3 regions of the Streptomyces sp. NPDC007875 genome follow, and region 3 is predicted to be linked to each of the others. Evidence: riboswitches for the same ligand, from Rfam matches in the RefSeq annotation. Region 3 holds a riboswitch; each other region holds the start of a gene.
What was found. Region 3 has a riboswitch for S-adenosylmethionine ahead of ACFYOY_RS11040 (aminotransferase class V-fold PLP-dependent enzyme). Riboswitches for the same ligand answer to the same signal wherever they lie in the genome.
Positions count from the first base shown of each region.

Region 1: it holds a riboswitch for S-adenosylmethionine, as region 3 does, so the genes downstream of both, thrC (threonine synthase) here and ACFYOY_RS11040 (aminotransferase class V-fold PLP-dependent enzyme) in region 3, are expected to answer to the same signal.
Region 2: it holds a riboswitch for S-adenosylmethionine, as region 3 does, so the genes downstream of both, ACFYOY_RS32350 (glutathione S-transferase C-terminal domain-containing protein) here and ACFYOY_RS11040 (aminotransferase class V-fold PLP-dependent enzyme) in region 3, are expected to answer to the same signal.

Region 1 covers NZ_JBIADZ010000006.1:360,086-366,482, reverse strand. Annotated here, with positions in the region: gene ACFYOY_RS16145 (MoaD/ThiS family protein) at 1-135, opposite strand, end outside; gene thrC (threonine synthase) at 132-1,433, opposite strand; SAM riboswitch class I at 1,452-1,593, opposite strand; gene ACFYOY_RS16135 (glucosyl-3-phosphoglycerate synthase) at 1,786-2,733, shown strand; gene ACFYOY_RS16130 (trehalose-6-phosphate synthase) at 2,879-4,351, shown strand; gene otsB (trehalose-phosphatase) at 4,423-5,277, opposite strand; gene ACFYOY_RS16120 (DUF3263 domain-containing protein) at 5,372-5,728, opposite strand; gene ACFYOY_RS16115 (extracellular solute-binding protein) at 5,725-6,397, opposite strand, start outside.
Region 2 covers NZ_JBIADZ010000019.1:67,052-73,448, forward strand. Annotated here, with positions in the region: gene ACFYOY_RS32325 (septal ring lytic transglycosylase RlpA family protein) at 92-514, shown strand; gene ACFYOY_RS32330 (cell wall protein) at 528-1,208, shown strand; gene ACFYOY_RS32335 (MauE/DoxX family redox-associated membrane protein) at 1,205-2,149, shown strand; gene ACFYOY_RS32340 (ribonuclease BN) at 2,389-3,249, shown strand; gene ACFYOY_RS32345 (Mut7-C RNAse domain-containing protein) at 3,393-4,136, shown strand; gene ACFYOY_RS32350 (glutathione S-transferase C-terminal domain-containing protein) at 4,177-5,022, opposite strand; SAM riboswitch class IV at 5,353-5,499, opposite strand; gene ACFYOY_RS32355 (PP2C family protein-serine/threonine phosphatase) at 5,585-6,397, opposite strand, start outside.
Region 3 covers NZ_JBIADZ010000004.1:372,570-378,966, forward strand. Annotated here, with positions in the region: gene ACFYOY_RS11020 (NYN domain-containing protein) at 1-579, opposite strand, end outside; gene ACFYOY_RS11025 (hypothetical protein) at 597-842, opposite strand; gene ACFYOY_RS11030 (rhomboid family intramembrane serine protease) at 995-1,729, shown strand; gene ACFYOY_RS11035 (Lrp/AsnC family transcriptional regulator) at 1,726-2,007, shown strand; gene ACFYOY_RS11040 (aminotransferase class V-fold PLP-dependent enzyme) at 2,129-3,538, opposite strand; SAM riboswitch class IV at 3,743-3,861, opposite strand; gene trpD (anthranilate phosphoribosyltransferase) at 3,957-5,030, opposite strand; gene ACFYOY_RS11050 (ubiquinol-cytochrome c reductase cytochrome b subunit) at 5,197-6,397, opposite strand, start outside.

The sequences.
Region 1 (6,397 bases), on a different contig from region 3:
GCGGGCCGCGATGCCCTGGTGGTTCTTCTCCAGGTCCGCCAGAACCTCGGCGAGGGTCGCGCCCTCGGCGGGGACCTCGGCCTGACCGGCGGTGTACGTGCGCAGGATGGTCGGGATTCGGACGTTGACGCTCATGCGAGACCAGCCTCTCGGAACGAGTCAAGGGTGGGGCGGATGATGGCAGAGGGACCGGTGGTGGGGGCCACCGCGTCGAGGGTCTTGAGGCCGTCGCCGGTGTTGAGCACGACGGTCGTCAGGGACGGGTCGAGCAGACCGTCCTCGATCAGCTTCTTGGTCACGCCGACGGTCACCCCGCCCGCGGTCTCCGCGAAGATCCCCTCGGTGCGGGCGAGCAGCTTGATCGCGTCGACGATCTGCTCGTCGTTCACGTCCTCCACCGCGCCGCCCGTACGGCGGGCGATGTCCAGGACGTACGGGCCGTCCGCGGGGTTGCCGATGGCCAGCGACTTGGCGATGGTCTGCGGCTTCTGCGGCCGGACGACGTCATGGCCGGCCTTGAAGGCGGCGGAGACCGGGGAGCAGCCCTCGGCCTGGGCGCCGAAGATCTTGTAGGGCTTGTCCTCGACCAGACCGATCGCGATCAGCTCCTTCAGCCCCTTGTCGATCTTGGTGAGCTGGGAGCCGGAGGCGATCGGGATGACGATCTGGTCCGGCAGCCGCCAGCCCAGCTGCTCGCAGATCTCGTACGCCAGGGTCTTGGAGCCCTCGCCGTAGTACGGCCGCAGATTGACGTTGACGAAGCCCCAGCCCTCGCCCACCGGGTCGCCGATCAGCTCGCTGCAGAAGCGGTTGACGTCGTCGTAGGTGCCCTCGATGCCGACCAGCTCACCGCCGTAGACCGCGGCCATGACGACCTTGCCCGCCTCCAGGTCGTGCGGGATGAAGACGCAGGAGCGGAAGCCCGCACGGGCGGCCGCGGCGCCGACCGCGCCGGCGAGGTTGCCGGTGGAGGAGCAGGAGAGGGTGGTGAAGCCGAAGGTGCGGGCGGCCTGGACGGCGATGGCGACGACCCGGTCCTTGAAGGAGTGGGTGGGGTTGCCGGAGTCGTCCTTGATGTGCAGCTCACCGGTGACGCCGAGCTCACGGGCGAGGTTGTCGGCCTTCACCAGCTGGGTGAAACCGGGGTGCAGGCTGGGCAGGTCCGCCACGTCCGCGGGGACGGGCAGCAGCGGGGCATAGCGCCAGATGCTGTTCGGACCGGCCTCGATCCGCCGGCGCAGCTCCTCCGGGTCGCCGGCCGGCAGCTCGTACGCGACCTCGAGCGGCCCGAAACAGACCTCACACGCGAAGATCGGGCCCAGATCGAACCGCTCACCGCACTCCCGGCAGGACAATGCGATGGCGGGACCGAAGGCACCGGAGGGGTCGGAGGCGGAGGAAGTGGTTGAGCTTTCTACTGACTGCACAGCCATGGATGGCGAGGCCCTTTCTCCTCATCTTCCTCGCGACGCATTTCGCCACGAGACGGAATTGGCACCTTCCCGAGCTGGGAGCCTCGCTGCGGAATGCGAGATCAGCTGGAGGGTTGCCGGGGCTTCAACGGGCCGTTCCCTCTGCCCCTCTGGATGAGCGGTATGGCACCGGGCGGACCCGGGCGTTTGTGAGCACGGCATCATCACGGGCTTCCTCGGTAAACACCGAGGTCGACCCCGACATACGACGGCCATGTGCGTTGTTCAAGACTGTAACCGAAGGCCCGGATGGTTGAGCTAGCCGTCCGAAGCGCGAGATGGATCACAGCGACCACGGCAGGGAGAGACACAGGTGCTGGATGAGGTGGAGCGCTGGCTGAAGCACCGCTCCTGGTCGGCCGACGACCGGCCGCTGGACCGCCTGCTGGACGCGAAGCGGGGCTCGGCGACGACCCTGAGCGTGGTCCTGCCCGCCCTGAACGAGGAGGCCACGGTCGGCGAGATCGCCGCGACGATCCGCCGGGAGCTGATGAGCGAGGCGGCGCCGCTGGTGGACGAGCTGGTGGTGCTGGACTCCGGCTCGACGGACCGCACCGCCGAGGTCGCCGCGGCGGCGGGCGCCACCGTCGTCCCCCGCGACTCGCTGCTGCCCCGGCTGCCCGCGCTGCCCGGCAAGGGCGAGGTGCTGTGGCGGTCCCTGCTGGCCACGAGCGGCGACATCATCTGCTTCATCGACGCCGACCTGCGGGAATTCGATCCGCGCTTTGTCTCGGGGATCGTCGGTCCGCTGCTGACCGACCCCACGCTGCAGCTGGTGAAGGGCATGTACGACCGCCCGCTCGGCGAGGTGGCGGGCCAGGGCGGCCGGGTCACCGAGCTGGTCGCCCGCCCGCTGCTGAATCTGCACTGGCCCCAGCTGGCCGGATTCGTCCAGCCGCTGGGCGGTGAGTACGCGGCACGCCGCACGCTGCTGGAGCGGCTGCCCTTCCCGGTCGGCTACGGGGTCGAGCTGGGGCTGCTGGTCGACGCGCTGCACACGGTGGGTCTCGACGCACTCGGCCAGGTGGACATCGGGGTGCGCAAACACCGCCACCAGGACGGGCTGGCGCTCGGCCGGATGGCCGCCGCGATCTACCGCACCGCACAGCTGCGGCTGGCCCGGGGCCATTTGGTGCGGCCGCGGCTGACCCAGTTCGACCGGGGCGACAACGGCTTCGAGCCGCGCACCACGGACGTGGACACCGAGGAGCGGCCGCCGATGATCGAGATACCGGAGTACGCGGAGCGGCGCGCGGCGTGATGCGTACACGCGGCGCGGCGTGACCGCCCCGGTGGGGGCATCACGCGATAGCCCCTACGGGCGGAAACAGGCCGCCCCATACCGCCTACGGGGCAAGAAACCGTACGTACGTTTGCGCGGGGTCGTGGCTGGCTAGGCTCGCGATATGGCAGTTCCGCGCACCGCTCCGATCCTGGTCGCGTCCAACCGCGGCCCGGTCTCGTACACCCTGGGCGAGGACGGCTCGCTCACCGCCCGGCGCGGCGGTGGCGGGCTGGTCTCCGGCCTCAGCGCCATCGGAACCGACGCGAACGCGGTGTGGGTGTGCGCGGCGCTCGGGGAGGGTGATCGCGAGGCGGCCCGGCGCGCCGGGGAGAGCCATCTGAACCCCGGTGACACCGGCGGCCAGCAGGTGCGGATGCTCGACATCGCACCGGATGTCTTCGCCGCCGCGTACAACGGCATCGCCAATTCGGTGCTGTGGTTCATCCACCATCTGCTCTACCAGACCCCGGTCGAGCCGGTCTTCGACGCGGAGTTCGCCGACCAGTGGGCGGCCTACGAGACGTATAACGCGGCCTTCGCGGACGCACTCGCCGAGGAGGCGGTGGACGAGGCCGTCGTCCTGGTGCAGGACTACCACCTGGCGCTGGTGCCCGCGATGCTCCGCGAGCGGCGCCCCGATCTGCGGATCGGTCACTTCTCGCACACCCCCTGGGCCCCGCCGGACTACTACCGGCTGCTGCCGGACGACGTCGCGGCGGGTGTGCTGCGCGGCATCCTCGGCGGCGACCGCGCCGCGTTCCTCACCGAGCGCTGGGCCGATGCCTTCGCCGACTGCTGCGCGGCCGTGCTGGGCGCGGAGATCGTCCGGGACGGCGACGGTGACGGTAACGGCGAGGGCGCGGCGACGGCCGTGCGCTTCGAGGGACGGGAGACCCGGCTGGGCGTCCACGGCCTCGGCGCGGACGCGGACTTCCTGCGGCAGCGGTCGCGGCAGGCGGATGTGGACGAACGGCTGACCAGTCTGCGGGCGCAGATCGGGCCGGACCGGAAGTCGATCGTCCGGGTGGATCGCACCGAGCTGTCCAAGAACATCGTGCGCGGGCTGCTGGCCTACCGGCGGCTGCTGGAGACCCACCCCGAGTGGCGGGAGCGCGTGGTGCATGTGGCCTTCGCCTACCCCTCCCGCCAGGACCTCGCGGTCTACCGCGACTACACCGAGCGGGTGCGGCGGATCGCGGATGAGATCAACGCCGAGTACGGCACGGAGGGCTGGACCCCGGTCGCCCTGCATGTGAAGGACGACTTCGCACGGTCGCTGGCCGCCTACCGACTGGCGGACGTGGCGCTGGTCAACCCCATCCGGGACGGGATGAACCTGGTGGCCAAGGAGGTCCCGGTGGTCTCCGAGCGGGGATGTGCGCTGGTGCTGTCGCGGGAGGCGGGGGCATACGCCGAGCTGGGCGACGACGCGCTGGTGGTGAACCCGTACGACGTGGAGGCCACGGCCCGGGCACTGGACGAGGCGCTGCGCATGAGCGACGGCGAGCGCGCGGACCGTACAAAGCGACTCGCCGCCGCCGCGACCGCGCTGCCGCCCCAGGCATGGTTCCTGGCGCAGCTGCGGGCGCTGTAGGGGCGAGGGTTTCGCGGTAACGGGCCTCTGAGCCGCGGACTGACGAGGTGACTGGCCCGGCCCAGGCGGCTCTACGAAGCGTTGGCGCCGCTGACCGCGTCGGCCAGGGACGACAGCAGCTCCACCACACCCGCCGGGCCGTCGACCACCAGGTCGGCCCGCTTGGCGAGTTCGGTCACCTCCGTGCTGCCGCTGCAGACCAGCACCCCCGGCACACCCTCCTCGCGCAGCCGCTCCACCGCCGCGAACGCGGCCAGGTCGCCCAGGTCGTCGCCCGCGTAGAGCACGGCTTCCGCACCCGTCCGCCGTACGTACTCCGTGAGCGCGACGCCCTTGTCCATGCCCGGCGGCCGCAGCTCGAGCACCAGTCGGCCGGGCTCGACGATCAGCCCATGGCGCTCGGCCAGGGCGTGCAGCGGCGCGCGCAGCAGCTCGAACGTGGCCTGCGGGTCCTCGGCACGGCGGGTGTGGACGGCGACGGCGCGGCCCTTGTCCTCGATCCAGGTGCCCTGTGAGGCGCCGTACTCCTCGAGGACGGCGGGGAGTTCGGCCTGGACAGCGGCGACGCCGGGGTGCGGTTCGGGTGCCTGGACCGCGCCGCTCGCAGCGTCCCAGCGCTCGGCGCCGTAGAGACCGAGGACGACGAGCCCGTTCAGCCCCTCGGCCCCGGCGAAGCCGCCGTACCGGACGGCGACCTCGGCCGGACGGCCGGTGATCACCGCGACGGAACGCAGCCGCGGGGCCAGCCGGGAGAGCGCGGGGAGGGCGCCGGGGTGGGCGCGGGCCTGGTCGGGGTCGGGGACGATCTCGGCGAGGGTGCCGTCGAAGTCGAGTCCGACAACGGCGCGGCCGGGCCGTTCGAGGAGGGCGGCGAGGCCCTCGCGGCCGGCGGCGGTGGTAGGTACGGGGAGGGGGTGACTGCCCATAGCGCTGCCCATGACGGTGACCCTACCGGGCCCGGCGACGCCACGGGCTTGGCTCGGGACGTCCCACCGGTGAACGGCCCGGGGAGGTCCCGCCTCAGCGCCGTTCGCGGCGCTCGTCCCTGACCCGCCGCAGCCGGTTGACGGTCACCGGGTCGTGCTCCAGGGCCCTGGGGTCGTCCAACAGCGCGTTCAGCAGCTGGTAGTAGCGGGTCGGGGAGATGCCCAGCCGCTCCCGTATCGCCCGCTCCTTGGCGCCGGGGCCCGGCCAGCCGCGTCGCTCCGCGGCGAGCACGGCCAGGTCGCGGTCGGACAGCCCGTCGCCCGAGCCCGGCTCCCGGCCCTGCCCCTGGTCCTCGGCCGGGCTCTCGACCTGCTCCCGGCCCCCGCCCTCGCCCCCGCCCTCGTCGGCAGGGTCGTCGGAAGGGCCGGGGCCGGGCGTGTCCACTGTCATGCCCCCGCATTCTCCATGGCGTCGGCCTCACGCTGGATCTGGCCCAGCACGCTCGTCGGGTCGCCGCCCTTGCCCACGGTCGAGCCGATCTTCTGCTTGATCAGCTTGCTGACCTCCGCCCAGGAGGTCTTGTCGGCCGGGTAGAACTCGGCGCTCTCCAACTCGTCGAGGAACCGCCACAGCCGCTTGTGCTCACGGTCGCCGAGCATCGTCTGCTCGACGGCGGTGGTCACCGGCAGCAGGTCGTACTCCGTGACGAAGTCCAGCACGTTCTTCTCGGTGTAGACGAAGTCGAGGAACTTCCCGATCTCCGTGCGGTGACCGTTCTGCTTGAAGGCCATCAGCCAGTCGGCGACGCCCATCGTCGACGGGGACTTGCCCCTGCGGCCGGGCAGTGGCGCGGTGCCGTAGCTGATGCCGTGGCCGGACGCCTGCTGCATCAGGGTCGGGTGGCCGTTGAGCATGCCGACCTCACCGCGGGTGAAGGCGTCGAAGGCGTCCTGCCGGTTGGTGCGGGCCGGGGAGCCGGGGCCGGTGAGGTCCGCGCCGACCAGTTCGTCCCGCAGCCATTCGAAGGTCTTGATGTTCTCGGAGGAGTCGATGGTGTAGCTGCCATTGGTGTCGGTGTAGCCGCCACCGCCGCTGAGCATCCACATCATGGTCTCCGCC
Region 2 (6,397 bases), on a different contig from region 3:
CCGACCGGACGCCTTCCCGTGGCGGCCGCGTCCGGCCCCACGGATGATGGTGCTGCTCCGAGGGCCGGACCGAAGCCGGGAGGACAGTGGCATGGCGTGCGGATCGACCAAGCTCTGGAACGGCGAGGCCACCTGGTTCTGTTGTGGCAACGCCTGGGGTCCGTGCGCCTCGGCGGGCGGTGGCGCGTGCGGCACCTGCCGCTCCAGCGCTCTGCAGGCGGCCTGGCCCAACGCCTCCAAGGCGTGCTGGGACATCACCCGGCCGGACCTGTGCGGCGAGGACATACCCCGGCGCGGCTGCGGCTCCGTGATGAAGGTGCGCCATGACTGCTCGGGCGCGAGCGTCTGTGTCACCGTCAGCGACTGCGGCCCGCGCACCCGCAGCTTCTGCTCCGAGTCCACCTGCTGCGACGGGGTCTGCCGCACCAACCGCGTCATCGACCTCACCCCCGCCGCCTTCTCCGCCATCGGCAGCCTGAGCTCCGGCACCCTGCCGGTCTCCATCTTCGAATGAGGCGGGCCCGGCCATGAGCGCGTACCGAACCGGCGACCCCCTCGACCGCCGTCGCTTCCTCACCGCCGCCGCCCTCCGCGGCGCCACCGTCATCGGCACGGGGGCCCTGAGCGCGGGAGCCCTCGGCACCGGAGTCATCGGGGCGACCGCCCTGGGCGCCGTGGACGCCGACGCCGCCTTCGCCGCACCCATACGCCCCCTGGACCCCGCGGTCGCCGAGAGCGCCTTCGCCGAGGGGCGGATCACCGCGATCAACCACGACGTCCTGGAGGTCGCGGGCTCCTACGGGGACCACTCCCGGGTGCGGGTCACGAACGCCACCAGCGTCTGGAAGGCCCGGGCCACCACCGCGGCCGACATCGAGACCGGCGACGGGCTCTATGCCCGCGGCCTTCCCCTGCCCGACGGCACCCTCGCCGCCGACGCGGTGTGGGTCAACATCGTGAACCTCCACGCCACCATCCGCGGTATCGAGAAGACCCGGCTGCATCTCGCCCACGGGCAGCACGAGATCGTCGGCAACCTCATGGCGCAGACCACCAGCGCCTCGTACGGCGATGCCTCGCCCACCGCCGATCTGTCCCGGCTCACCATCGGGCAGAGCGCTCAGGTCCTGGGCGCGTGGCGGCCGTCCGACGGCTCCGTGGACCTCGTGCGGGTCGCGGTCGCGCCCGGTGCGGGGAGGCGGCGGTGAGCGCCCTGGTCTGCGCCCTCGCCCCGCTGCTGCTCGCCGGGGTGCTCGGACCGGCCGGGGCGGGCAAGCTGTTCGGCCGGGGCGCCGCCCGGCAGGCGCCCCGTACCGCGCTCGCACGGCTGCTGCGCGACGGCGGCCGGGCCGCGCTCGTCCTCCGCGTCCTCGGCGCGGGCGAACTCTTCGTCGCCGCCGCGCTGCTGGCGTCACCCGCCACCGCGCTCCCGGGAGCGGCGGCCGCCGTCCTCGGCGCGGGCTTCCTCGGCTATCTCGGCTACGCCCGCACCGCCGCCCCCGGCGCCTCCTGCGGCTGTACGGCACGGCAGGACGCCCCCCTCACCTGGCGCGCCTTCGCCCGCGCCGCCGCGGTTCTCGCGGGCGGGGTCGCGGCGGCCCTGGCCCAGCAGCCCTGGTGGACCGCGGCGGCCCGCCGTCCGGCCGCGGCGCTGTGTCTGGTCCTGGCCGCGGCGGCGGTTCTGACGGCCCTCTCCGCCGATCCGGACCGCCGCTGGCGGATGCCGCTGCGCCGGCTGCGACTGCGGATCACCGGGCACCCGCTCGCCGCGACCGCGCACCCGCTCGCCGCGACCGGACATCCGCTCGCCGACGCCGGACATCCGCTCGCCGACGCCGGACATCCGCTCACCGCGACCGGAGTCCCGGCGGCGGTCCCGGTCGCCGCGACCGTCGAACTGCTGGAGCGCTCGCGCGCCTGGCAGAGCGCCTCCCGCGTGGTGCGCTCCGCGCTGCTGGACCACTGGGACGACGGCGGCTGGCGCATCCTCCAGTTCGCCGGGGTGCACGGCGGCGGCGCGGCCGCGAGGCCCGTTCTGGTGCTCTTCGCGGTGGACGCCGCGGCCAGCCTGGACACGGTGCGCGAGCCCGCCGTCCGGGTCAGCGTCATCGACGCGGACAGCGGGGCCCCGGTCATGGCCACGGCGTGAGAGGCCGGCGCTCGGCGGGTAATCTGGATCAAACGAAAACTTCCTGGACAAAACGATCGATCCGCGGGGCGTCCAGCGCCGATGGGTGCCGAGGCGTACAAGGCATGGATGGACAAGCCCGACCGACACCCGTACTGACCGACACCCCTGCCGAAGGGGGCCCGTGGCGCGCGCGCCGCCCGGCGCGCGTTCCCGCCTGCCGGGGGCTGAGCCGGTGGCGCCGGTAGGGGAGTGGGTGTATGTCCGAGCATCGGTCCGCGTCCGGCTCCCGGGGGCCCAGGTGGTGGCGGCGGCTGGAGGACGCGTTCCACCGGTCCGCGATCGGACGCGGATGGCGGCGGGGCAGTGATTTCGAGCTGCTGCACCGTGCGATGGGCTTCGCCGCGCTGGGCTTTCTCACCCTGGTACCCCTGCTGATCGTGGTCGCCGCGGCTGATCCGGTGGACCGGCTCGGATTCGCCCAGTGGCTGGCCGAGGGCCTCGGGCTCTCCTCGACCTCGCGGGACGAGGTGCAGGAGCTGTTCGCCCCGCCCAAGCAGGCGCTGGAGTCCACCACCGCCTTCGGTCTGGCCACGCTGGCCGTCTTCAGCCTGCGCTTCGGCGCGGTGCTGCAGGTCGGCTACGAGAAGGTGTGGGAGCTTCCGGCCGGCCGCTGGCACACCGCCTGGCGCCATCTGGTGTGGTTCGTGGTGCTGATCTGCTATCTGCTGCTCTCCGCCCATCTGGAGCCCGGCATCTCGCGGGTGCTGGTGGCGGTGCTGGGCACGGTGCTGTTCTTCTGGTGGTCGCAGCGGCTGCTGCTGGGCGGGCGGATCAGCTGGGGCGCCCTGCTGCCCGGCGCGCTGGCCACCGGCGTCGGGCTGCTGGGGCTGCGGGTCTTCTCCCAGCTGGTGTTCTCCCCGCTGATCGCCTCCAACGCCGTCTCCTACGGTCCGGTCGGCACCGTCCTGGTCGTCCAGTCCTGGCTGGTCGGCGTCGGATACGTGGTCTTCGGCGGCGCGCTGCTGGGCCGGGTGCTGTACGAGGAGTATCTGCGGATGGTGGCCTGGCGCCGCAAGCGGCGGCGCGACCGGGCCAAGGCGGCCCCACCGGCGGACTGACACACCGGCCGACGGTCATGCGGGCGCGGCCGCGACCATGATGCGACGCGTTCCCGCCGGCGGCCGCTTCCATGATCGTCAGGCCCGGGGCCGGACCCGAAACGCCGTCGCCCCAGGCCGGGCTCGGCTGGCATGCTGGCGGTGTGAACGGACCCGAGATCCACCTCAGCCTCGCCCCTGAACTGCGGTTCTTCGCCGTCCCGGAGCGGCGCCGCCCCTGGACGGCCGTGGTCACCGACGGCGCCTCCACCCTCGGCCATGTCGTCGAGTCGCTCGGGGTCCCGCTCACCGAGGTCGGCCGACTGGTGGTGAACGGCGAGGAGACCGCCGTCTCGCATGTGCCGAGCGCGGGGGAGACCGTGGAGGTCCATCCGGTCGTCCGCCCCCAGCGGGTGCCGGGCGCGCCGCTGCGCTTTCTGCTCGATGTGCACCTGGGCACGCTCGCGCGCCGGCTGCGGTTGCTGGGCGTGGACGCCGCGTACGAGAGCGAGGACATCGGCGACCCCGAGCTGGCCGCACGCTCCGCCGCCCAGCGCCGGGTGCTGCTCTCCCGCGACCGGGGACTGCTGCGCCGCCGTGAGCTGTGGGCCGGGGCGTATGTCTACAGCGACCGCCCCGATGAGCAACTGCGGGATGTCCTCGGCCGGTTCACCCCGAGCCTGGCGCCCTGGACCCGCTGCACCGCGTGCAACGGCCCGCTGGAGGACGCCGACAAGGAGTCGGTCCGGGAGCTGCTCCAGCACGGCACCCGGCGCACGTACGAGGTCTTCGCCCGCTGCACGGTCTGCGAGCGGGTCTACTGGCGCGGCGCCCACCACGCCCGGCTGGAGGCCATCGTGGCCGGGGCGATGGGCGAGTTCGGCGACGCCCCAGCCGCCCTGTCCTGAGCCGAGCCGCCGGACAGGGCGCCTGGTCCTGGACCCGAGCTCAGGACACGTCGTCCTGGAGGGCCTCCGGAATCGTGGTGTGGAAGGCCGGATGGGCGTGCAGCCGCCGCACATAGGCGCGTAGCTGCCCATGGCGGGAGACCCGCTGGGCCGCGTCGGCGTCCAGGCGGAGCCGGTGCTCGGTGTCGAGCTGGACGAGGGCCACCCACAGGTCCACATCGGCGGCGGTCAGCTCGTCGCCCAGCGCGTACGGCGCGGCCGCCAGCCTGCGGTCGAGCCGGCCGAGGGCGGTCAGCAGCCGCTCCAGCGCCGCCTCCCGGCACTGCGCCTCGTGCGCCGTCCCGGCCTGCCGTGCGGCGTGGGTGATGTCGTCGTCGAGGAGTTCCCGGAGGGCGTCGATGTCCGCGGCGCGGGGCGCCGGGCGCAGCCGGGGACGTCCGGTTCCGCCGTGGTCGCTCAGATGGCCGGCGAGGTCGCGCAGGATGTCGGGCGTGTGATTGCTGACGACACGTCCGGTCCAGCCGTCACACAGCGCGGGCGCGTCCACCGGTCCGCCGTAGCGGTGCCAGGTGGCCTCGTAGGCCCCGCGCAGCGCGGCGAACGCCTCGGGAGTGTCGTCCGGGAGGCCGACGAGGGCGGTGGCGACGGTGTCCCGCAGCCCGAGCAGTTCGAGGGTGATGGAGACGCGCAGCGAGAGCGGACAGCTCGCGGAGAGATAGAGCCGATAGCGATGCGGCACCGGATAGAAGCCACCGGCGAGGTCGACGCCGATGCGGCTGCGGAACCGGTGCGGCGCGGCCGGCGAGGCGATCCGGGGGCGGGGTGAGCAGGGGTCGGGGTCGAGAAGAGCGGCAGGACCTGAACTGACCGGAAACGTCTCGGACATGGCTCTCCAAGGCAAGGACGGAGCCCCGGCCCGCCGGTCTGGGCGGCGCCGATGGCGCAACGGAAGGGAAGCCCGCGCGGGGCGTTCGCCGGGACGGTGCCGGGACACACCCGACCCCGGCACGCTGGGCCGCGCTCGGTGACCGCGTCGATTCAGACGGCTGGACTGGCGGCGCTGCAGATGCGCAGCAGGTCGATGTGCAGACGTCTGGTCAGGAGGTGGAGACGGCGGAGCGGGGACCACGGCCGGGGACGCCGACGGGCGCCGCCCCCGTCGCTGTCGGTCCTGGGCATCTCACCGATCCCATCATCGGGGGCTCGCGAGGCAGCGAGACCGCGCTTGTCCCGTCCACGCCGACGGAACCTGGTCGTCACCCGGGGGCACCCCGTCGCGGGACAAGGGTTGCCTGTCAGCGAGCCGGGGCCGATGACCCACCCGAGCGGGGATTCCGCACGGTGGGCGCTGACAATCGTGACCGTCCCTGACAGTGTCGTCGCGCTCCGCGAGGGCGTCAACCCATGCCGAAGTGGCCAACGCGGGCCGACGGCACGGTGGATGCCGCTCAGAGGAACGGCCGCCGCGCGCCGCCGATGGCCCGCTCGATGAGGACCATGGCCGCGTCGTCCGCCAGTCGTCCCTCGGCATGCCGGACCAGGGCGTGACGCAGCCGGTCCAGATACTCGCCCGGGGTGGCGCCGTCCAGCGTCTCCATGGTCCGGTGCAGCGGAAAGAACTCGTTGTAGTGGTTGCGGGCCTCGACCACGCCGTCGGTGTGCAGCAACAGCCGGTCACCGGGCAGGAACGGAAAGGTCTCGACGCGGATCGGGGGAGGGCTGAGGAACTCCTCCAGGCCGAGCGGCGGCAGCGGGCGCGCCGGGTCCAGGGAGCGCACCTTGCGCTCGCGCATCACCAGCGGCGGCGGATGGCCGCGGTTGATCAGCTCGACCAGCGACTCGTCCGACACCTGGGCGAGGAGGACGGTGACGAACTGCTCCTCCAGCTCCTGCGGGTCCTGGAGCTGGGAGCGGTCCAGCAGTTCGTACTCGCGCGCCAGCGCGGCCGCACAGCGGTGCATCACCTCGGCCAGGTCCTGCTCGTAGTGCACCGCCTCCCGGAAGGCGCCCACCACGGCCGCGGCGGACCGCACGGCGGCCAGCCCCTTTCCCCGCACATCGCCGACGATCAGCCGCACTCCGTAGCGGGTGCACATCGCCTCGTAGAGGTCCCCGCCGATCTGCGCTCCGCGCTCGGCCGCCATATAGACGCTGGCGGTGTTCACGGCACCGATCCGGGCGGGCAGCGGCCGCAGCACCACGTTCTGGGACACCTCGGCGATCCGGCGGATATGGGCCAGCTCCCGGTCCCGGCGCACCCG
Region 3 (6,397 bases):
CAGCTTGCGCTGCAGCCCGTCGTTCTCCTTGCGGGCGGCCTCCAACTCGGTGCGCGTCCGGTCCGTCTCATGCCGGGTGGCCGCCTTGGCCTCGGCGAGTTCGTCGCGCAGCCGCTGCAGCTCGCGCGCCGCCTCCTCGCCGGCCCGCTCGGCGGAGGCCCGCTGGGCTTCCTCGCCCGCCGCCTCGACCAGCTTGACCCAGCCCACCGGCCGCAGCACATACGCCACCGCCGCCACATCCACCGGATCGGCCGCGGCGGGCGGCGAGCCGCCCTCGATGGCCTCGGCCAGCTCCCGCTGGGTCTCCCGCAGCCGTCCCGCGATCCGCTGCCGGAAGACGGGGTCGCTCTCCACCGCGGCGGCCATCGCGTTGCCCGCGAACTTGGCGCGGCGGGTCGGGGTGAAACGGGCGTACTGCCGCAGCTGGGTGGGCAGCTCGGTGACCGTCAGCCCGCCGAAGGCGTCCGCGACCAGCGCCACCACCCGCCGCCGCACCCCTTCCGGCAGCGGGCGGTCCAGCGCCTCGGTGACGCCCTCGGCGTCACCGGCCGCCCCGGGGTCGCCGGTCCGCTCCACCACCTGTCATCGCTCCGTTCTCAGGCGCTCAGGCCGGTACTCGGACGGTCCACGAGTTCTACCTGGTCGACCGCGTTGCACCAGCGACAGCGCACTGACTCAATGGTCTCACTGAGCACCTCGCGTTCCTCGACACTGGGTTCCCCGGCCAAGTCGAGATGCACATACTCCACGGCTCTGGTCGAGCGGGTCACATCGAACCGGGTGAGGTTGCCGCACAGTGTGCAACGCCAGCGGGTCCGGTCGGTCGGCAGGGGCACGGCCATGATTGCGGGTCCTCGCTTCTCGGCTCGTCGGCGGCGTCCTGTAACCCTACGGCCTGAGCCTTGCCCCGCGCCGGGCCCGTCCCGCCCGCGCCCCGACGGGAGCGCGGCGAGGCACTCTGTGGAGGTTGCGCCCGGTACGGAATGATCTGACCATGATCGAGACGTCGTCGGGGCGCGGCCGCCCCTGGATGGCGGGGCCCGGCCGCCCGTGGGTGACATACGGCCTGATCGTGAGCTGCTGCCTGCTCTTCGTCATCGGACCGGCCTCGGGGCTCAACCCCGGCTATGGCACGGGCGGGCGGCTGGTGGAGGCCCAGTCCACGTACTTCGAGCGCTGGGGAGTGGTGCCCAGCGCCCTGTGGAGCGGCGCCCCCGACCAGCCGCTCGCCCCGCTGACCGCGCTGTTCGTGCACGGAAACTGGCTGCATCTGCTCGGCAACATGCTGTTTCTCTACGTCTTCGGGGCGATGACCGAGGAGCGGATGGGACGAGTCCAGTTCGCCGTCTTCTACCTCGTCACCGGCTATCTGGCGCTGCTCGGCTACGCCGCCGCGCACGCCGACTCCGCCCAGACCCTGGTGGGCGCCTCCGGGTCCATTTCCGGGGTGCTCGGCGCCTTCTTGTGGCTGTTTCCCCGGGCCAGGGTGACCAGTCTCTTTCCGTTTCTGTTCTTTCTGCCGCTGCGCTTTCCGGCCTGGGCGGTGCTGATCTTCTGGGTGGCCCTCCAGTGGCTGGCCGCCCGGCAGGCCGACGACCGCCCCGGTGTCGCCTATCTCGCCCATCTCGTGGGCTTCACGCTCGGCTTTCTCTACGCGTGGGGGCGGTTCGGGAGGACGACTAGAGTGGGCGGCGCAGCCAGGGCCAGTGAGGGAGAAAGCCAGCCGTGATCACTTCGATCGTGCTCATCAAGACCAGCGTGGACCGGATTCCGGAGACCGCCGAGAAGATCGCCGCGCTGGAGAACGTGAGCGAGGTCTACTCGGTCACCGGCGCGCACGATCTGATCGCGATGGTGCGGGTGGCCCGGCACGACGACCTCGCGGACATCATCACGGGGCAGATCAGCAAGCTGCCGGGGGTGGCCTCGACCGAGACGCACATCGCCTTCCGGACGTACTCGCAGCACGACCTCGAGGCGGCGTTCGCGATCGGTCTGGACGGCTAGCGCCACACCCCCGGCCCCGCGGCCCCGGCACCCCCCGGGGCCCAGGGCTCCCTCAGCCCTCCGACCCCCGGAGCCCAGCGGCTCGCTCCCTCAGCCCCCGGCGTCCCCGGGGCACAGGGGCTCAGCCGCGGTCCGGGACGCAGCGGCCGTCCTCGGTGCGGTAGCTCCACCGGGCCCCCTCACGCACCAGCTCCTTCACGGCGCCGACGAACCGCTCGACATGCTCGTCCGGGGTGCCCGCCCCGAAGCTGACCCGGATCGCGTTCAGCGAGCGCTCCCCCGGCGCGGCCTCCGGCGCACCGCATTCGCCCGGCTCGTCGGGCTCGCTGTCCAGCAGGGTGCGGACCAGCGGATGCGCGCAGAAGAGCCCGTCGCGTACGCCGATGCCGTACTCCGCGGAGAGCGCCGCCGCGAAGTGGGAGCTGTTCCAGCCCTCCACCACGAACGACAGCACTGCGACCCGGGGGGCGTCGTCGCCGAACAGCGAGAGCACCCGCACCTCGGGCACCTCGGCCAGCCCCGTCCGCACCTTCTCGATCAGCTCCCGCTCACGGGCGACCAGGCCCTCGAAACCGGCCTCGGACAGCGCCCTGCACGCCGACGCGATCGCGTAGACGCCGATGACGTTCGGCGAGCCCGCCTCGTGCCGGGCGGCGGTGGTGTGCCACTCGACGTCGAGACCGCCGTCGTCCCTGCGCGTCACCTTACGGCTGGCGCCACCACCCGCCAGATACGGCCGGGCCTCCCGCAGCCAGTCCGCCCGACCGGCCAGCACACCGGCGCCGAAGGGCGCGTACAGCTTGTGCCCGGAGAAGGCCACCCAGTCGACGTCGGCCTCCGCGATGTCCACCGGGTGGTGCGGGGCCAGCTGCGCGGCGTCCAGGACGATACGGGCGCCGTGTGCGTGCGCGGCCGCGGCCAGCTCCCGCACCGGCCACAGCTCACCGGTCACATTGGACGCGCCGGTCACACAGACCAGCGCCGGGCCCTCGGCGCGCCCGGCGAGCGCCTTCTCCAGCGTCTCCACTGCCTGCCGCGGGGAGCGCGGGGCGCTGAGGTAGCGGACGGTGACGTCCTTCCGCTGCTCCCAGGGCAGCAGCGAGGCGTGGTGCTCGGTCTCGAAGACGAAGACCTCGGTGCCCCGCGGCGCCACGGCGGCCAGGAGGTTGAGCGAATCGGTGGTGGAGCGGGTGAAGACGACCTGGTCGTCCTCGCGGCAGCCGAGGAAGGCGGCGACGTCCTTACGGCTGTTCTCGAAGAGGTCGGTGGACAGCTGCGAGAGGTAGCCCGCCCCGCGGTGCACGCTGCCGTAGTACGGGGCGTACGCGGCGATGTCGTCCCAGACCCGCCGCAGCGCGGGGGCGCTGGCGGCGTAGTCGAGCGCCGCGTAGGTCACCTCGCCCCCGGTGACCAGGGGCACCAGGACATCGCTGCCCAGCACGGGCAGCGGCCCACGGGCGGCGACGGAGGAATCGGCGGAGGCGGCGGAATCGGCAGAGACGGAGGCGGCGGCAGAAGGGCGCGCGGACATGGCGAAGTCTCCCGGGAGGATCAAAGGCGTGAGAATGCGTGACGCGCACAAAGACGGCGGTGAGCCGACCGTCAGGGCGCGGAAAGTCGCTCGACGCACGGCCATACCGCGCGGAGCACAAGAGGGGAAACGGGCCGCTCGGCCCTAGCGCATTCGCTGCATCACGGAAGAACTCCCTCGACCACCAGGACCCCTAGTGCGAGGGGTCCGCGCTTGCCGCCGGCCTCGCTGCCAGGCGGCCTGGTCATCACCCGGGGCACCCCGCCACGGACGGAGGGTTGCCGGACAGCGGGCCGGGGCCGTAGTCGCTGTCACTCGTGACCTGGTCAGGAGTATGCCATGCCGGACGGCGGCGCCCATGCCCTGTCCGCATCCCGGACAGGGCACGGACAGAACATGGGCGCCGTAAGGGCAACGCCTATGCGTGAGTGGCCCGTACCCACCGCTCCAGGACGTCGCGCGCCGCGCCCGAGTCGATCGACTCGGCGGCCCGCGCGACACCCGCCGCGATCCGCTCCGCCAGGGGCTTGTCCCCCGGCTCCGGCTCGAGCGCCACCAGCGCCGCCGCCGAGTTCAGCAGTACCGCGTCCCGGACCGGGCCCTGCTCGCCCGCCAGCAGCCGCCGCGCCACATCGGCGTTGTACGAGGCGTCCGCGCCGCGCAGGGCCTCCACGGGGGCCCGCTCGATGCCCACGTCGCGGGGGTCGAGGGTCTCCTGGCGCACGGCGCCGCCCCGGACCTCCCACACCTGGGAGGTCGTGGTCACGGTGAGCTCGTCCAGCCCGTCGTCGCCGCGGACGACCAGCGCGGAGGAGCCCCGCTCGGCCAGCACCCCGGCGATGATGGGCGCCATCCGGGCGTCGGCGACGCCGGTCGCCTGGCACTTCACCCGCGCCGGGTTGGTCAGCGGGCCGAGCAGGTTGAACGGAGTGGCGACGCCCAGCTCGCGGCGGGCCGAGGCGACATGCCGCAGCGACGGGTGGAACTTCACCGCGAAGCAGAAGGTGATCCCCGCCTCCTCCGCGACCTCCACCACCCGCTCCGGGGTGATGTCCAGGTTGACGCCGAGCTTCTCCAGCACGTCGGAGGCGCCGCTGGCGGAGGACGAGGCGCGGTTGCCGTGCTTGACGACCCGCGCGCCGGTACCGGCGACGACCAGCGCGGACATGGTGGAGATATTGACGGTCTTGGCGCGGTCGCCGCCGGTGCCGACGATGTCCACCGTCTCCCCGGGCACCTCGATCACCTTGGCGTGCTCGTACATGGCCCGCACCAGACCGGCCACTTCGGAGACCGTCTCGCCCTTGGAGCGCAGCGCGATCGCGAAACCGGCGATCTGGGCGTCGGTGGCCTCGCCCCGCATGATCCGGTCCATGGCCCAGGCGGTGTCGTCGGCATCGAGGTCCCGGCCGGCGATCAGCGAGGTCAGTACGTCCGGCCAGGTGCGGGCCGTCGCGGTGCTGTCGCCTCCGGCGGGGGTCACAACGTCCATGGTCCGCTCCTGGATCCGTGGGGGTGGGCAGGGAAGGGGCCGCGCACGTCAGCGGCCCGCCGCCAGCCTATCGGCAGCACGACCAGGGCCCCGGCCGGACCGTGTGGTCCGGGCCGGGGCCCTGGTCTGTGGCGTCAGCTGACGTGCGAGAGCGGTACGGCGGAGATCAGTGGTGGCCGTGGCCGCTGGTGATCTCGTGGTACTCCTCGCGGGTCGGCTTCGGAATGACGTTGTCCTCGCCGTAGTAGCCCTTGGAGAGCTTCGAACGGATCCGCTGCGCGGGCGTCACCTTCCGCTTGACCCCGTTCTCGTCGGTCTCGGGGCCGATCTCGTAGGGCTCGGGCTGCTCGTGCTGGGTCAGCATGTGCAGCTGCTCCTGCGCGAGCGGCTCGTGGACCTCGACGAACTCACCGTGCGGCAGCCGCTTGATGATGCCGGTCTCACGGCCGTGCAGCACCTTGTCGCGGTCGCGCCGCTGGAGGCCGAGGCAGATCCGCTTGGTGGCGATGAACGCCAGGACCGGGCCGACGAAGAAGCCGATCCGCACGAACCACGTGATCGAGTTGATCGACAGGTGGAAGTGGGTGGCCCACAGGTCGTTACCGCCACCGATCAGCATCACGAAGTACGCGGTCAGCCAGGCGACACCGAAGGCCGTACGGGTCGGGGCGTTGCGCGGGCGGTCCAGGATGTGGTGCTCACGCTTGTCGCCGGTGATCCAGGACTCGATGAACGGGTAGAGCCCGATCGCGAAGAGGACCAGCGGGAAGAGCACGATCGGGATGAACACGCCCAGGACGAGCGTGTGGCCCCAGGCGGTGATCTCCCAGCCGGGCATCACGCGGACCAGACCCTCGGCGAAGCCCATGTACCAGTCGGGCTGGGCGCCGGTGGACACCTGGTCGGGCCGGTAGGGACCGATGGTCCACACCGGGTTGATGGTCGCGACCGCGGAGAGGACCGCGATCACACCGAAGACCAGGAAGAAGAAGCCGCCCGCCTTGGCCATGTAGACCGGCAGCAGGGGCATGCCCACGACGTTCTTCTCGGTCTTTCCGGCCCCGGGGTACTGCGTGTGCTTGTGGTAGAAGACCAGGATCAGGTGCGCCACCAGCAGGCCGAGCATGATGCCCGGCAGCAGCAGGACGTGGACCGGATAGAGCCTCGGGATGAGGTCCATCCCGGGGAACTCGCCGCCGAAGACGAACATCGAGATGTAGGTGCCGACCACCGGGATCGACAGGAACACGCCCTCGATGAACCGCAGACCGGTGCCGGAGAGCAGGTCGTCGGGGAGCGAGTAGCCGGTGAAGCCGGTCAGCATGCCGAGGAAGAACAGCAGGAAGCCGAACAGCCAGTTGATCTCA